Regions from separate parts of the Arthrobacter sp. N1 genome, predicted to be linked through region 2. Evidence: predicted binding sites of a transcription regulator. Region 2 holds the regulator's gene; the other holds the start of a gene.
What was found. Region 2 encodes LexA, which represses DNA repair genes until DNA is damaged. Its sites were predicted from a motif close to TCGAACANNTGTTCGA; they were not measured.
Positions count from the first base shown of each region.

Region 1: NVV32_RS03230 (DUF222 domain-containing protein) is a predicted target of LexA. The motif match lies at 2,695-2,710, and genes of this name have one in related genera.

Region 1 is NZ_CP102608.1:684,922-692,539, reverse strand. It holds gene NVV32_RS03250 (four-carbon acid sugar kinase family protein) at 1-370, shown strand, start outside; gene pdxA (4-hydroxythreonine-4-phosphate dehydrogenase PdxA) at 367-1,392, shown strand; gene NVV32_RS03240 (hypothetical protein) at 1,490-1,633, shown strand; gene NVV32_RS03235 (GntR family transcriptional regulator) at 1,654-2,532, shown strand; gene NVV32_RS03230 (DUF222 domain-containing protein) at 2,722-4,422, shown strand; gene NVV32_RS03225 (NAD-dependent epimerase/dehydratase family protein) at 4,646-5,530, opposite strand; gene NVV32_RS03220 (alpha/beta fold hydrolase) at 5,636-6,631, opposite strand; gene glnT (type III glutamate--ammonia ligase) at 6,638-7,618, opposite strand, start outside.
Region 2 is NZ_CP102608.1:1,222,169-1,229,786, forward strand. It holds gene NVV32_RS05540 (ATP-dependent DNA helicase) at 1-1,973, shown strand, start outside; gene lexA (transcriptional repressor LexA) at 2,129-2,836, opposite strand; gene NVV32_RS05550 (LysM peptidoglycan-binding domain-containing protein) at 3,217-3,714, shown strand; gene NVV32_RS05555 (histidinol-phosphate transaminase) at 3,821-4,915, shown strand; gene hisB (imidazoleglycerol-phosphate dehydratase HisB) at 5,053-5,670, shown strand; gene hisH (imidazole glycerol phosphate synthase subunit HisH) at 5,667-6,305, shown strand; gene NVV32_RS05570 (hypothetical protein) at 6,310-6,468, shown strand; gene priA (bifunctional 1-(5-phosphoribosyl)-5-((5-phosphoribosylamino)methylideneamino)imidazole-4-carboxamide isomerase/phosphoribosylanthranilate isomerase PriA) at 6,530-7,288, shown strand; gene NVV32_RS05580 (SseB family protein) at 7,285-7,618, shown strand, end outside.

The DNA of each region.
Region 1 (7,618 bases), 540 kb from region 2:
GCGGGTGGTGGTCATCCTCTCCCCCGAGGCGATTGGTGGCTCCGAGACCCTCAGCGGCGCCGCCATCGCGAACAGCCTCGCGTCGGTGGTGCAGCAGACCCTGGCCCGCGCCTCCGTCGGAGCCCTCGTGCTCGTCGGCGGCGACGGAGCCCGCGCCGTGCTCGACGCCACGCGCGCCCAGGCGCTGCGCATCACCGGCGCCATCCAGGAGGGCATCCCGGTCGGCGTCGTCGAAGGCGGCACCGCCGCTGGAATGATTGTCGTCACGAAGGCCGGCGGCTTCGGGCCCGTCACCGCCCTGCTCGACACTGTCACCGAACTCACCCGAACCCTCACCACCCGCGAACATCCCACGGAGGCATCCACATGAGCATCCCCACCCTCGCCGTCACCCTCGGCGACGTCGCCGGCATCGGGCCGGAGATCACCGCGAAGTCCCTCCTCGGGCACGACGACGTCCGGCAGGAATGCGTGCCCGTCGTCATCGGCGACGAGGCCGCCATGCGCCAGGGCGTCACCAACGTGGGCGGCGACCCGGACACGGTCCGCGTGCTGTCCTCGATCGAGGACGCGACGAACGAGCCCGGCATCATCGAGCTTCTCCAGACCGGCCCGTCACTCGCAGACGTCAAGCTCGGCGAGCTCAGCCCCGCCGCGGGCGACGGCTCCTACCGCTTCGTCGTCGAGGCCTGTCGCCTGGCCCGCGAAGGCAAGGTCCAGGGCATCGTCACCGCACCGCTCAACAAGGCCGCGATGCACGCCGGCGGGCACAAATGGCCCGGCCACACCGAGCTGCTCGCGCACGAGTTCGGCGTGGAGAACTTCAGCCTCGTCCTCTCCGCGGGCGACCTCTACTTCTTCCACCTCACCACCCACGTCTCCCTGCGGCAGGCCATCGAGGACGTCACGCCGGAACGCACCACCAACGTGATCGAACTCGTCAGTGCGTTCACGAAGGCCCTCGGCAACCCGGACGAGCCGATCGGCCTCGCCGGACTCAACCCGCACGCCGGCGAGAACCGCCTGTTCGGCGACGAGGACGCCGACATCCTCGCCCCCGCCGTCGCCGCCGCCCGCGAGAACGGCATCAACGTGCATGGACCCATTCCCGCGGACGCGCTCATCCCCGCCGCGGTCAAGGGCAAGTGGAACATGGTCATCGCCTGCTACCACGACCAGGGCCACGCACCCTTCAAGGCGGTCTACGGCGACGACGGCGTGAACATCACCGTCGGCCTGCCTGTCGTCCGTGTCTCGGTGGACCACGGCACGGCGTTCGACATCGCCGGGCAGGGCATCGCCCGCGAGGCGAGCCTCGTGCTGTCGATGCGCCGGGCTGCTGCCCTGGCGCCAGGCTGGGACCACGTCTGGCGGACCGCGCAGAAGAAGTAGGTCTTCCCGCGGTGAACCACCGTGCCCGACGACCAGGAGAGGACAAGCCACCGACGCCGTCGCGGCTTGTCCTCTCCGGACGCCTAGGATCGGAATCATGACCAGCGACGAAGACCTCGACCCACCCATCCCCAGCTACCTCGAGGGCATCGAGCTCAAGCGGGTCCACGACGGCAAGGTCCTCGAAGAGCACGACGACGACAATCCGGCGCAGTCGGATGAGTCCGACTCTGCGTCCTGACGGCAGGGACAGTGGTCGAGATGGACACACCTGACACCCCTGGCCGCCTCCTCGACGCGGGGAGCAGCGAGCCGCTGCACCTGCAGCTCCGAGGGCATCTGCGGGCGCAGATCCTGAACCATTCACTGCCGCCGGGCACCTCGCTGCCCAGCGAGGCGCAGCTTCAGGTGCGCTACGGCGTGTCCCGGTCCGTGGTGCGCCAGGCCCTCGGTGCACTGACCGATGAAGGGCTGATCGAGCGCGGCCGCGGGCGCGGCAGCACCGTTGCCCCCCGGCGGGAACACCACCGGCTGGTGCACCGCACCTCAGGGCTATCGGCACAGCTGGGCAGTACCGGGGCGAGCGTCGGTACTGAAGTGCTGTCATTGTCCCTGCAGGACGCCGATCCATCGACCGCGGTCCTCGAGACGCCGCAGGTCCTCTTCCTCGAGCGGTTGCGGACGGCCGACGGCGTGCCCATCGCCGTCATCCACACGTGGCTACCGGCACCGACATTCGCCGACCTGACCGCGGAAGCCCTACACGATGCGTCCCTCCATGAGGTGCTCGGTGAGAAGTACGGAGTGCGCATCACCTCCGGCAAGCGGCAGATCCGGGCGGTTCCGGGCGACGGCGACCTGCTGCGGCTGCTGCAGCTGGAAGCGTCGTCACCCGTGCTGCTGCTGGAGGGGACGAGCTTCGATCAGGACGGTCGACCGGTCGAGGTGTTCTCGACCTGGCACCACCCGGACCACGTGGTGTTCGACATCGACATCCAGCGGGAGCCCGTCGCGCAGGTTCCGGCGGGCAGCCCGGCGCCGTCTGCTGTTGATACCGCTGAGGCGTTGGCCGACCGCGCCCGCCGGCTGGGCGCAGAGCTCATGCGCTTCGCGGATGGTCTCTCGACCACGGAGCGCTGATCGGCTTCAGCCCAGGCTGTACGAGCAAGATGTGCCTGATGGCGCCACGGCTCGGCGATTTTCCGGTACACCGACTCGCTGGCACGACCGGCGATGACAGCCGACGGCGGTGGAGGAAGAGTGCTCGACTCCTCCTCCACAAAGAGTCCGGGCCCACTGTAATAGTACGCGTGTTCGATAAAATGAGGCATGGACATCGCACCGCTCGAGCATTCCGAGGGACTTGGTACCTCCCTGGAGTCGATGCGGTCGGACTTGCTCGCTTTCGCGCGGGAACTGAAGGGGCGTCACCTCCTTCTCAGCAGGCACGACGTCGTGCGAGCACTCGTGGACATCGAAGAGCTCTCGAAGGTCATCGATCATCTCCAGATCGTTGCCGCTGGAGCTGCGCAGGAACACGGAGTCACCGGCGCCGGGGAGCAGGAGGCCGCTGGATCCCTCCGCGTGCGGGCGCAGCAAAGCCTGTCGACAGTGCAGGACGACGTCAACGACGGCGGCAGCACTTCAGCAGGCGCCGAACAGCGGAACGATGATGGGTTCCGCCCCGAATTCAGGACCTGTGCTGACTTCCTGCGGGCCCGGCTCGGCATCAGCCGCACTGAGGCGAACCGCCGATTGAGGCTCGCGGCAAGTCTCCTGCCCGGCGTCACTGCAATCGGCTCTGCCACTCCCGCGTCGATGAGCACCCTCGGTGCTGCAACGAGCGCGGGCCAGGTCAGCGGACGCGCTGCTTCGATCGTCCATGAGGCGGTGCAACGGGTGCGGTCCTTCGCAACGCCGGTGCAACTCGCTTCGATGGAGCAGCACCTCACGCGGCAAGCAGTCGAATCGGACGAAGACCTCCTGCGGGTCCTCGCGCGACGCTGGGAGGGCGTGCTCAACCAGGACGGGCTGGAACCCACCGAAAAGGTCCTCAAGGCACGGCAGGGTGTCTTCCTCAAGGGCAGACGCAACGGTCTGCATCTTCTGGAGATCGGCGCCACCGACGAGCAGTTCGAGCATCTGGTCACCGTCATGAACACCGCGACGAATCCGAGGAGGAATGTGATTACCCTTCAGAACACCGGGGACCCGATCATCGGTGGAGACAGAGCCGACATGATGGCCGCCGAGAACGAAGAGTGTGGCGTCGGTGGGAGCGCCACGGGCAGGCGCCAGAGCGAAGCCGGCGATGACGGCGTGGCCGACATCCGCGCGGGCGATACAGATCGGCCGACACGCCCGCAAAGCCTCCTCGACGGGCTGGTCGCAGCCTGCAGGATCGCTTTGTCGACCGACAGGCTTCCCGCAGCAGCCGGACACCGGCCCCAGGTCATGGTGACCATCAGCTATTCCGACCTCGTTGGCCAGATGGAGCGTGCCGGCCACGCTGTGTTCGGGCAGCAGATGAGCGCACGGAGCATCCGCACGCTGGCCTGTGATGCAGACATCATTCCGATGGTCCTCGGCGGACAAGGTCAGATCCTCGACATCGGGCGGGCACAACGCCTCTTCCCCGCCCATCTGCGACGGGCACTCGTTGCGAGAGACAAGGGCTGCGCGTTCCCGGACTGCTCCATTCCGGCAACCTGGTGCGAGGCCCACCACATAACGCCCTGGGCCAAAGGTGGCACAACGAGTATCAGCCAAGGCGTCCTCCTGTGCTCGCGGCATCATCATGTGATTCACGAAGGGAAGTGGAACGTCGAACCGAAGTACGGAATCCCTTGGTTCACTCCACCGGGATACCTTGACCCGAATCGGAGTCCCCGAAGAAATACCTACTGGCAGGTGGAGGACGCCGTCCACGAGCAGCTTCGTGGCGCCGAACGCGGACGGTCTGCTGCAAGCGCCCCGCTGCTGTACTCGACGACGGCCGCCCCAGCCACCTCCGCCGTCGTCGTCGGCTAGAACACTATGACGCTCCGGGCGCGCTCGCCGCGACGCATTGCGTCGGACGCCTCGTTGACCTCGTCGAGGCCGATGCGGTGCGAGATCAGCCGGTCCACGGGCAGCTTCCCCGCGAGGGACAGCGCGGCCAGGCGTGGGACCGACCGGACCCACTGAGAGGGGGTGCGCGGTCGAGACCTGACACAGGGCGGGACGCCAGTCCCGCCCTGTGTCGTACCAGGCACTACTGCTGAACGGCCTTGCCGTCCGCATCGAGGTAGTCGCGCCACGAACGCTTGGGCGTCCAGCCCAGCATCCGCTGTGCCTTCGCGCTCGAGATGCCTGAGGCGTCCGGCCGGCTCAGCTCACGGAGTTCGATCTGGTCGCCGTAGTACTGCGCGAGGACTTCGGCGAAGTCGTAGCCCCCCACGTTGTCGGGCGACGCGATGTAGAACACCTCGTGACCCGGCAGGTCCGATTCCGTGGCGAGCACGATGGCGTCGGCCAGGTCGTAGGCGTCGATGTAGCTCCACAGATTGGGGCTCAACACGGAACTGTCGCGGATCTGCGGGCCGAGGTTCAGTTCGTAGTTGCCCTCGAACTGCACCCAGCACGGGCGGATCGAGATGCACTGGATGTCCGACCGCCGAACGGCCGCGTCCATCAGCTGCTCACCGAAATGCTTTGATAGTGCGTACGGATCCTGGGGACGGATGGGGTGCTCCTCGTCCACGGGAGCGTAGTCGGGGAGGAAATCCCGCTCCGGAAAGAAGAAGCCCGGCACGGTCTCGCTCGAGATGTACACGAATCGCTTGATCCCGAAGCTGATGGCGGCCTCGAGGACGTTAAACGTCGCCATCAGATTGGTCTGGAAGACCACGTGGGGTGGGTTGCCGGTCGGCTCCGGGATAGCAGCGATGTGGACGACGGCGTCCACGCCGCGCACGACGGCATAAGCCTCGCCCGCGTCCGTCAGGTCGGCCATCGTGTACTTCGGGGCGCCCTCGGGCTTGCGGTCGAAGCCCGGGCGGGTCAGATCGGTGGTCATGACCTCGTGCCCGGCGTCGATCATCGCCTGGGTGGTGGCTCGGCCTACTTTGCCGTGTGCTCCGGTGATCAGGACTTTCATGAACTCTCCTTGAGGGTGACGGCTGTGACGAGCATCAGGCCACGGATGACCTCTGAACGTATGTCCTCACCTATACACGACGCCGCGGTCATCCACCCGACGGAGTCACCCTCGCAGCAGCTCCCGCACCACGGTGGCGATCTGCGCAGTCTCGGCCTCCCGGACACCCGGACGCCCCGCGACATGACCCAGGTCGGACACCAGCGGACGCAGCTCCCCATGCTGGAGAAGCTCCACCTCCCGCTCGCTGTCGGCCTGCGGGAAGTAGAGGTCGGTGCTGCCGGGCATCACGATCGCCCGGGCCGTGATGCTTCCCATTGCCCCCTCGAATCCACCGGGGTGGTGCTTCCCGACGTCGGCCCGTTGCCAGGTGCCGAGCATCGCGAGGAGGTCGTTCGCGTCCTCCCGCTCATGATCGGTGGCCCAGCCCTGGATCACCGCGTTCACTGACGCATACCCGAACTCTCGGTACATCCCGTCGCGGAAGAAGGCCTGCGAGTACGCCCACCCCGCGTAGACCGTGCCGAATGCGCGGAGCCCCTGCACCGGTGGTGCGGCGTAACGACCCGCCCGAAAGGCCGGATCGGCCAGCAGAGCCGACTTCACGCCCTCGAGGAAGACGAGATTGTGCGGTGAGCACCGTGCCGCCCCGGCGATCGGGAGGATCGCGTCCACCTGGTCCGGGTACCGCGCCGCCCACTCGTACGCCTGCAGGGCCCCCATCGACCAGCCAGCGATGAGGCGGATCCGCCTCACGCCCAGCTGGGTGAGGAGCCGGTGCTGGGCGATCACGTTGTCGGCGATGTCCACGTCGGGGAAGTCCGCCCCCGCGATGTCCGGATGGGCCAGCGAGGGCGACGTGGACACCCCGTTCCCGAAGAGGTTCACCGCGACGATGAACCAGTCCGCCGGATCGAACAGCCGGCCCGGGCCGATCCACCGTGCGTAACTGGAAGACGTGCCCGTGTAGTAGGAGGGCAGCAGAACGCAGTTGCTGCCGTCGTCGTTCAGGTTCCCGTGCGTCTCGTAGGCCAGGCGCGCCGAGGGCAGGTTCGAGCCGGAGACCAGCCCGAACCTGCCGAGGTCGACGTCAGCGAGCATGGCGACCTAGAAGAACTTCAGGTAGCGCTTGGTCTCCCACTCGGAGACGTGTGCCTGGTATTCGTCCCATTCCTGGCTCTTGTAGTCGATGTAGGCGTTGTACATCTTCTCGCCGAAGACCTCGCGGGACAGGCTGTCGGCCGCAAACTCCTCGATGGCCTCCCCCAAGCTGCGGGGCAGCAGGCCGAGGCCGTTGGAGATGATCTCCGTCTCGCTGTAGTTGTACATATTCTCGGTGTGCGGCTCCCCCGGGTCGAGGTTCTCGCGGATGCCCTCCAGTCCGGCGGCGAGGATGATCGCGGCACCCAGGTAGGGATTGCCGCTGATGTCCGCGGCACGGCACTCCACCCGGCCGCCCACGAGGGGCACCCGGATCATGTTGGTGCGGTTGTTGTTGCCGTAGCTCACGAACACCGGCGCCCACGTCGATCCGGACATGCTGCCCTTGCGGACCAGCCGCTTGTAGCTGTTCACCGTGGGGGCGATGACGGCGCAGATGGCGGGCGCGTGCTTGAGGACGCCAGCGATGAACTGGTAGCCGAGGGCGGAGATGCCGCAGCCGCGGGGGTCGTCGTTGGTCTCGAAGAGGTTTTCGCCGGTCTCGATGTCCGCGAGGGACATGTTGAAGTGCGCGCCGGATCCGCTGCGGTCGGCGAACGGCTTGGGCATGAAGGTGGCGAAGTAGCCGTGCTTCCGGACCATCTCGTTGGCCATCAGGCGGAAGAAGACGGCGCGGTCCGCCATGGTGAGGGCGTCGGCGTACGTGAAGTCGATCTCGAACTGGCCCTGGGCATCCTCATGGTCGAAGGAGTAGACGCCCCAGCCCATCTCGTTCATCGCCTCCACTATCTCGGTGAGCCACTCGAAGTTGTCCAGCGCGGCGGGCGCCGTGTAGCAGGGCTTGCTGAGGTTGTCCCGGTCGCTGACCTCCACGGGGCCGTCGGGGGTGTCCTTGAGGACGAAGAACTCGGTCTCGATGCCCAGGTT
Region 2 (7,618 bases):
TGGGCGGGGAGATGCGCTCGGGCCAGCACGAGATGGTCCGTCAGGTCAGTGAGGCGATCCACTCGGGCGACCACCTGCTCGTCCAGGCCGGCACGGGAACCGGCAAGTCGCTCGCCTATCTGGTGCCCCTGATTGCCCACGCCATGGACAGCGATCGCCCGTCCGTCGTATCGACCGCGACGCTCGCCCTCCAGGCACAGATCGTGGGCCGGGACCTGCCACGACTGCTGGACGCGGTCCGGCCCGCGCTTGCCCGGCCGGTCGACGTCGCGCTGCTCAAGGGGCGCTCGAACTACGTCTGCCTGCACAAGACCGGCGGGGGATTCCCGGAGGAGGATGCGCCGGACACGCTCTTCAGCCTCGGCGAGGATGCGGCTCCCCACCCGGCGCCGGCCGCCATCGCGGGTGGAGCCGCCTCGGCTCTGGGCCGTGAGGTGGTCCGGCTCCGGGAGTGGGCGGAGGAGACGGAGACGGGTGACCGCGACGACCTCGTGCCCGGCGTCAGCGATCGTGCATGGCGGCAGGTGTCCGTCTCCAGCATGGAGTGCCTCGGCGCCGCGCGCTGCCCCGTCGCCCAGGAGTGCTTCAGCGAGAAGGCCCGCGCCGCGGCGGCCGACGCCGACATCATCATCACGAATCACGCCATGCTGGCGATCAGCGCCTTCGAGGGGCTCGCCGTGCTGCCCGAGTACGACGTCGTCGTGATCGACGAGGCGCACGAGCTCCACGACCGTGTCACCGGGGCCGTCTCCGGTCAGCTCTCCGCCGCCATGGTCAGCACGGCGGCCGCCGGCCTCAGGCGCCATGCGTCCGTTGCGACGACAGCGCTCGACTCCGCAGCCAGCGCCTTCGAGGCCGCGTCCGAGCTGGTCTCCTCCGGTCTGCTCGCCGGCGGGCTCCCGGACGATCTGGAGCAGACCCTCGCCCAGGTCCGCGATGCGGCTCGCGCCGCCCTCTCCGACACCAGGACGGACGGGAAGTCCGAGGCAGATGCGGACGGCGGACGCCAGATGGCGAGGTCCCGCGTCACGCTCGTGTTCGACCTGGCCGAGCGGATCCTCGCGGCGTCGGACGCGAAGGAGGTGGTCTGGGCGTCGAGGCCCAGCAGCTTCACGCCCGGATCCGGCTATTCACCGGCGGACGAGAGTGCGCCGGCGACCCTCAACGTGGCGCCGCTCTCGGTGGCCGGCCGGCTCCGCGAAGGGCTCTTCGAGGACCACACCGTGATCCTGACGTCGGCGACACTGGCCATCGGATCCGAATTCGGCCCGGTCGCCGGGTCCCTGGGTCTGAGTGGCCCGGGCGCGCCGGCGTGGACCGGCGTCGACGTGGGCAGTCCGTTCGACTACCCCCGCCAGGGCGTTCTGTACGTCGCCAAGGATCTGCCGAAACCTGAGCGCGGGACGTCGGACGCGCAGCTCGAGGAGTTGCTGGTGCTGCTCACGGCGTCGCGGGGCGGAGCGCTGGGGCTCTTCTCGTCCAAGCGGGCCGCCGAGGAAGCCGCGGAGGCACTGCGCCCGAAGGTGGACTTCGAGATCCTCTGCCAGGGGGAGTCCTCGCTCAACGCCCTGGTCACGCAGTTCGCCGAGGAACAGGACACGTGCCTGTTCGGCACCATGTCGCTCTGGCAGGGCGTCGATGTGCCGGGGGAGTCCTGCCGCCTCGTCGTGATCGATCGCATCCCCTTCCCGCGGCCGGACGATCCGCTGATGACGGCGCGCACCCGGGACGTCGCCCGGAACGGCGGCAACGGGTTCATGAGCGTGTCCGCCACGCACGCGGCGGTCCGCCTCGCCCAAGGAGCGGGACGCCTGATCCGTGCCACCGGTGACCGGGGGGTCGTCGCCGTGCTTGACAGCCGTCTCGCCACGGCGCGGTACGGCGGGTTCCTCCGGGCAGCGCTGCCGCCCTTCTGGGCGACGACGGACCGGGCCACGGTCACCGGCATCCTCGAGCGGATCTCGGGGCGCTGAGGGCTCCGGGCCCGGTGTCCTCCGGCGGGTCTCGGGGCGCCGAGGTCTCCGGGCGGGGGCCGTGCAGGATGCCGGCGGGCAGTCCCCCTCGGCAGGTGTCCCAGCACCGTCGGGCGATCACCGGGCGGGCGGGCTCCCGCCCCGGCCGGACCGGGCTAGAGAGCCCGCATCACCGAGACGACCTTGCCCATGATGCTCGCGTGGTCTCCGAGGATCGGTTCGTAGCGGGTGTTCTGCGGCAGGAGCCACGTGTGGCCGTCGCGCTGGCGGAAGGTCTTGACCGTCGCCTCGTCGTCCAGCAGGGCAGCCACGATGTCGCCGTTCTGGGCGCTCTGCTGACGCCGCACCACCACCCAGTCGCCGTCGCAGATGGCGGCGTCGACCATCGAGTCCCCGGACACCCTGAGCATGAACAGATCGCCGTGGCCCACGAGCTGCCGGGGGAGGGGCATCACGTCCTCCACCACCTGATCGGCCAGGATCGGTCCACCCGCCGCGATGCGTCCGACGAGCGGCACCAGCGCCGTGTCGACGGCGAACTGCTGCTCCGGGGCCGTACCTGACGCGGACGACGCGTCACCCGGCGTCTCCGCGGCAAGCGTCAGCGGCAGCAGGACCTCCATGGCACGGGGCCGCTTCGGGTCCCGCCGGACATAGCCGAGGCGCTCGAGCTGTGACAGCTGGTGCGTGACGCTCGACAGGCTCGCCAGACCGACGGTGTCGCCGATCTCCCGCATGGACGGGGGATACCCCTTGTCGGCGATCGACCGCTGGATGGTCTCCAGGATGGTCAGCTGACGGGCCGTCAGTCCTTTGGACACGGACCGGCCCCGTGGCCTGCCGCGGCCCGCGCTGAGGGGCACGACGTCGGTCGGGGCGTCAACGGTGTTCGAATCCTGTCGAGCTGCCGGTGTTCGTTCCGCCACGGTGAGCCTTTCGCCTGGGACTGTCCGTCCCGTCGGTTCCGCCCTCGCGCCTCCGGTCGTCCCGGAAGCGATTGTGTCAGTGGCGGGTGATTGTCTTGGGTTCATCGGGGCCGTCGTTACGCGGAAGCAGCGACGTCACCGGTGTTCTCCTGTCACGTTCACGCTAGGACAGACCGGGGCACTTATCAAACATATGTTCGAGCGAGTCTCGACAGCGGTCGTCGCTGAGTGCTAGAAATAGGACCAGACGAATTAGAACGTGTGTTCGAACACGCTGATCGGGCGGGTCCGTACATTCGAAGAAAGAGGGAATGGACATGGCTGAAGCAACAGTTCTGCACGGCAGCACGGCGCTGTGGGCGCTGACGCCTGCACGGGCGGCATCCCATCTCCGGGTCGTTCCCTCGACTCTCGACGCCGATCCTTCCCGGGTCCGTACGTCCACGCAGCGGACTACGGGCTTCTCGGGTTCCGAAGGCACCGTCACCGACACGCCACCGGCAGCACGGCCGCTCACACTGACGAGGCGCGGACGCCTGCTGCTGGTGGGCCTGCCCATCGCCCTCGGTGTCGCGGCGCTGGTCCTCCTCGGAGCGTTCCTCACATCACAGGCGCAGGCCGGGGTGGACGCTCCTGCGCCGTCAGCCGTGGTCCAAGTCGATGTCGCGGCGGGCGAGACACTCTGGGACCTGGCCGTCCAGTACGCGCCGGAGCGTGACACACGTCAGGTCGTCGGCGAGATGGTGGAGCTGAACAATCTGGGCACGTCAGTGATCCACGCGGGTCAGAGCCTCTCCATCCCGTCGCGGGGCTGAATCGCTTCTTCCGGATTCCCGCGGATGTGCCGGCCCGAAGGTCCGATGCTCCTGACGGGGTCCCGTCGCATTCGTCGGTGGAGAAGCCGTCGCTTAAACTGGGCAGGTGCCTTCAACCGTCGACGCCCTAGCGAACCTGCCCCTCCGTGACGATCTCGTGGGGCTGCACCCGTACGGCGCGCCACAACTCGATGTTCCGGTCCTCCTGAACGTGAACGAGAACACCTTCGGTGTTCCGGCCGACGTGCATGCGGCTATCGTCGCCGCCGTGGATGCGGCCGCGCAGGGGTTGAACCGATACCCGGACCGCGAGTTCACCGAGCTGCGGACGAACCTCGCCCGCTACCTCGGCCACGGGCTCACGCCGGACCAGCTCTGGGCGGCCAACGGTTCCAACGAGGTGCTGCAGCAGATCCTCCAGGCATTCGGTGGGCCGGGGCGGACGGCGATCGGCTTTCCTCCCACCTATTCGATGTATCCGCTGCTGGCCAGCGGGACCGGAACGCGGTACGTCACCGCACCACGCGACGCGGCCTACACCATGACGCCCGACGCCACGGCGCGGGCCGTCCGGGACTCCGGCGCCAACATCGTGTTCCTCTGCTCCCCGAACAACCCGACCGGGACGGCGCTCGGACTGGAGGTCGTCGAGGCGGTCTACGAGGCAGGGAAGGATTCCCGGGCGATCGTGATCGTGGACGAGGCCTACGGCGAGTTCGCCCAGGAGGGGACGGCCAGCGCCCTGACCCTGCTGCCCGGTCGGCCCCGGTTGCTCGTCTCGCGGACCATGAGCAAGGCGTTCGCCCTGGCCGGGGCCAGGATCGGTTACCTCGCCGCCGCACCGGAGATCACCGACGCCCTCCGCCTGGTGCGCCTCCCGTACCACCTCTCCGCGATCACGCAGGCGGCGGCCAATGCGGCCCTGACCCACGCCGCCACGCTGCTGTCCAACGTCGAGGCGATCAAGGTGCAGCGGGACCGGATCGTGGTGGAACTGCAGCGGCTCGGGCTGACGCCGGCGCCGTCCGACGCGAACTTCGTCTTCTTCACGGGCCTCGAGGACCCGCACCGTGTCTGGGAAGGCCTGCTGGCCGCCGGGGTGCTGATCCGTGACGTCGGCATACCGGGGTCGCTGCGGGTGACGGCCGGGACCGAGGAGGAGACGACCCTCTTCCTCTCGGCGCTGAAGAACCTCCTGTAGGGCTTCGCGGCCCCGCCTGTTCTCCTAGACTTGAGGGGCAGGATCGCGGCACCCGTCCAGTGGGCGGAGCCGGGCCGCCCCTGCGCCTGATTCGCCGACCAGCGCCCGGAAGCCCGGCAGCGCACAGAAGGAATGACATGACTGCAGATGCCCCCCGCGGCCGCACGGCCCGGATCGAGCGCGTCACCAGTGAGTCCAGCGTGCTCGTGGAACTGGACCTGGATGGCACCGGCGTGTCCACCATCGACACGACGGTCCCGTTCTTCGACCACATGCTGACGGCGCTGTCGAAGCACTCACTCATCGATCTCACCATCCGGTCGTCCGGCGACACGCACATCGACGTGCACCACACCGTGGAGGACACCGCCATCGCGATCGGCGAGGCCCTGCTCGTCGCGCTCGGTGACAAAGCCGGGATCCGCCGCTTCGGCGAGGCGACCGTACCGCTCGACGAGGCGCTGGCGAACGCCGTCGTGGACATCTCCGGCCGCCCCTTCCTCGTGCACGGCGGAGAGCCCGCGGGCCAGGAGTACCACCTGATCGGCGGGCACTTCACGGGATCGCTGACGCGCCACGTGCTGGAGGCGATAGCGCTGCACGCCCGGATCTGCCTCCACGTCACGGTGATCGCCGGCCGGGATCCCCACCACATCGTCGAAGCACAGTTCAAGGCCCTTGCCCGGGCGCTCCGCGCCGCCGTCGAGCCCGACCCGCGGGTCGAGGGCATCCCGTCCACCAAGGGGGCCCTGTGAGTGCGCGGACCATCACCGTCCTGGACTACGGCTCCGGCAACGTCCGTTCGGTGGTGCGTGCCCTCGAGCACGTGGGCGCGGAGGTCCTCCTCAGCGCCAAGCCGGACGACGTCCTGAAGGCCGACGGGCTGCTGGTGCCCGGGGTGGGCGCGTTCCAGGCCGTGATGAAGGGCCTGAAGGACGTCGATGCCCTGCGCATGATCGGCCGCCGGGTCGCCGGAGGCCGGCCGGTACTCGGCATCTGCGTCGGGCTCCAGGTCCTGTTCGACGAAGGGGTGGAGCACGGTGTCCGGACGCCCGGGATGGCCGAGTGGCCCGGAGTCGTCGAGCGGCTCAAGGCCGACGTGGTCCCGCACATGGGATGGAACACCGTCCAGGCGCCGGAGGACACCGTCCTGTTCGACGGCATCCGCGACGAGCGCTTCTACTTCGTCCACTCCTACGGCGTGCAGGACTGGTCCTTCGACGTGACGCAGCCCGCCATGAAGCCTCCCCAGGTCACGTGGTCGAACCACGGTGGTCCGTTCATCGCCGCCGTCGAGAACGGACCCCTCAGCGCCACCCAGTTCCACCCCGAGAAGTCGGGTGACGCAGGGGCGCACCTCCTGCGGAACTGGATCGACGGCCTGCGGTGACCGCGTGCTGAGCCTCGTGCTGATGGGGGTGGCCGGCCTCCTGATCGGTGGTGCCTTCTCGCTCCGGGGGCAGGATTTCCCCCGATGGGTCTGGATCGCCTTCCTCGTCCTGGCGGGCCTCTCGCTCGTCGCTGCCTACCTCTTCACCCTTCCCGGCGACTGACCGGGCACCCGTCCATCGCCCCCCGCGTCCTCCCGTACCGACGAAAGCAGACACCGCACCCATGAGCCCCTTCACCGAATCACCCACGCTCGAACTCCTTCCGGCCGTCGACGTCGCCGACGGCCAGGCCGTGCGCCTCGTGCAGGGCGAAGCCGGTAGCGAGACCAGCTACGGCGATCCGCTCGACGCCGCCCTCGCCTGGCAGGAGGCGGGCGCCGAGTGGGTGCACCTGGTCGACCTGGACGCTGCTTTCGGGCGCGGTTCGAACAAGGACCTCCTCGAACGCGTGGTCCGCAACCTCGACATCAAGGTGGAGCTCTCGGGCGGTATCCGGGACGACGTCTCGCTGGATGCCGCGCTGGAACTGGGCGCGACGCGCGTCAATCTGGGCACCGCAGCGCTCGAGAATCCCGAGTGGACCCAACTCGCCATCGCGCGGTACGGCGACGCCGTCGCCGTGGGCCTCGATGTCCGCGGCACCACGCTCGCGGCCCGCGGCTGGACCGAGGAGGGTGGTGACCTGTGGGAGGTGCTGCAGCGGCTCGAGGATGCCGGCTGTGCCCGCTACGTGGTCACCGACGTGACGAAGGACGGAACCCTGCGCGGACCGAATCTCGAACTCCTCCAGCAGGTCCTCGCCCGGACCACGCGACCCGTCGTCGCCTCCGGTGGCATCTCGAGCCTCGATGACATCGCCGCACTGCGGGACCTCGTGCCGCACGGCCTGGAGGGCGCGATCGTCGGGAAGGCGCTCTACGCCGGTGCCTTCACGCTCCCGCAGGCCCTCGACGTGGCGGGAATGCCCGGCGCGGACGCGTGACGGCCAGGCGCCTCCCCGCACATATCGCCGCGGCCCTCGCCGGCCGTCAGCACGGCGCCGAGGGCGGGAACACCGCGGACTCCGCGGGCCGTCCATGGGCCGGACGGGACCTGTCCGGCCCTGACAACCCACTCCACGCGTTCGACGACGACGACGGGTCCGCCGATCCAGGTCTGGCCGCGGCCGTGGCCGGCCTGCTCGGGGGTCCGGCGGCGACGGACGGGCCGGTGGACCAGCCGGGTCCGGGTGAGCGCCGGGTCCTCGCAGCACTCGCCACGGCGCGCGTCTTCATCCCGATCGTCGCGCAGCTCACCGTCGCGGGGGAAGCCG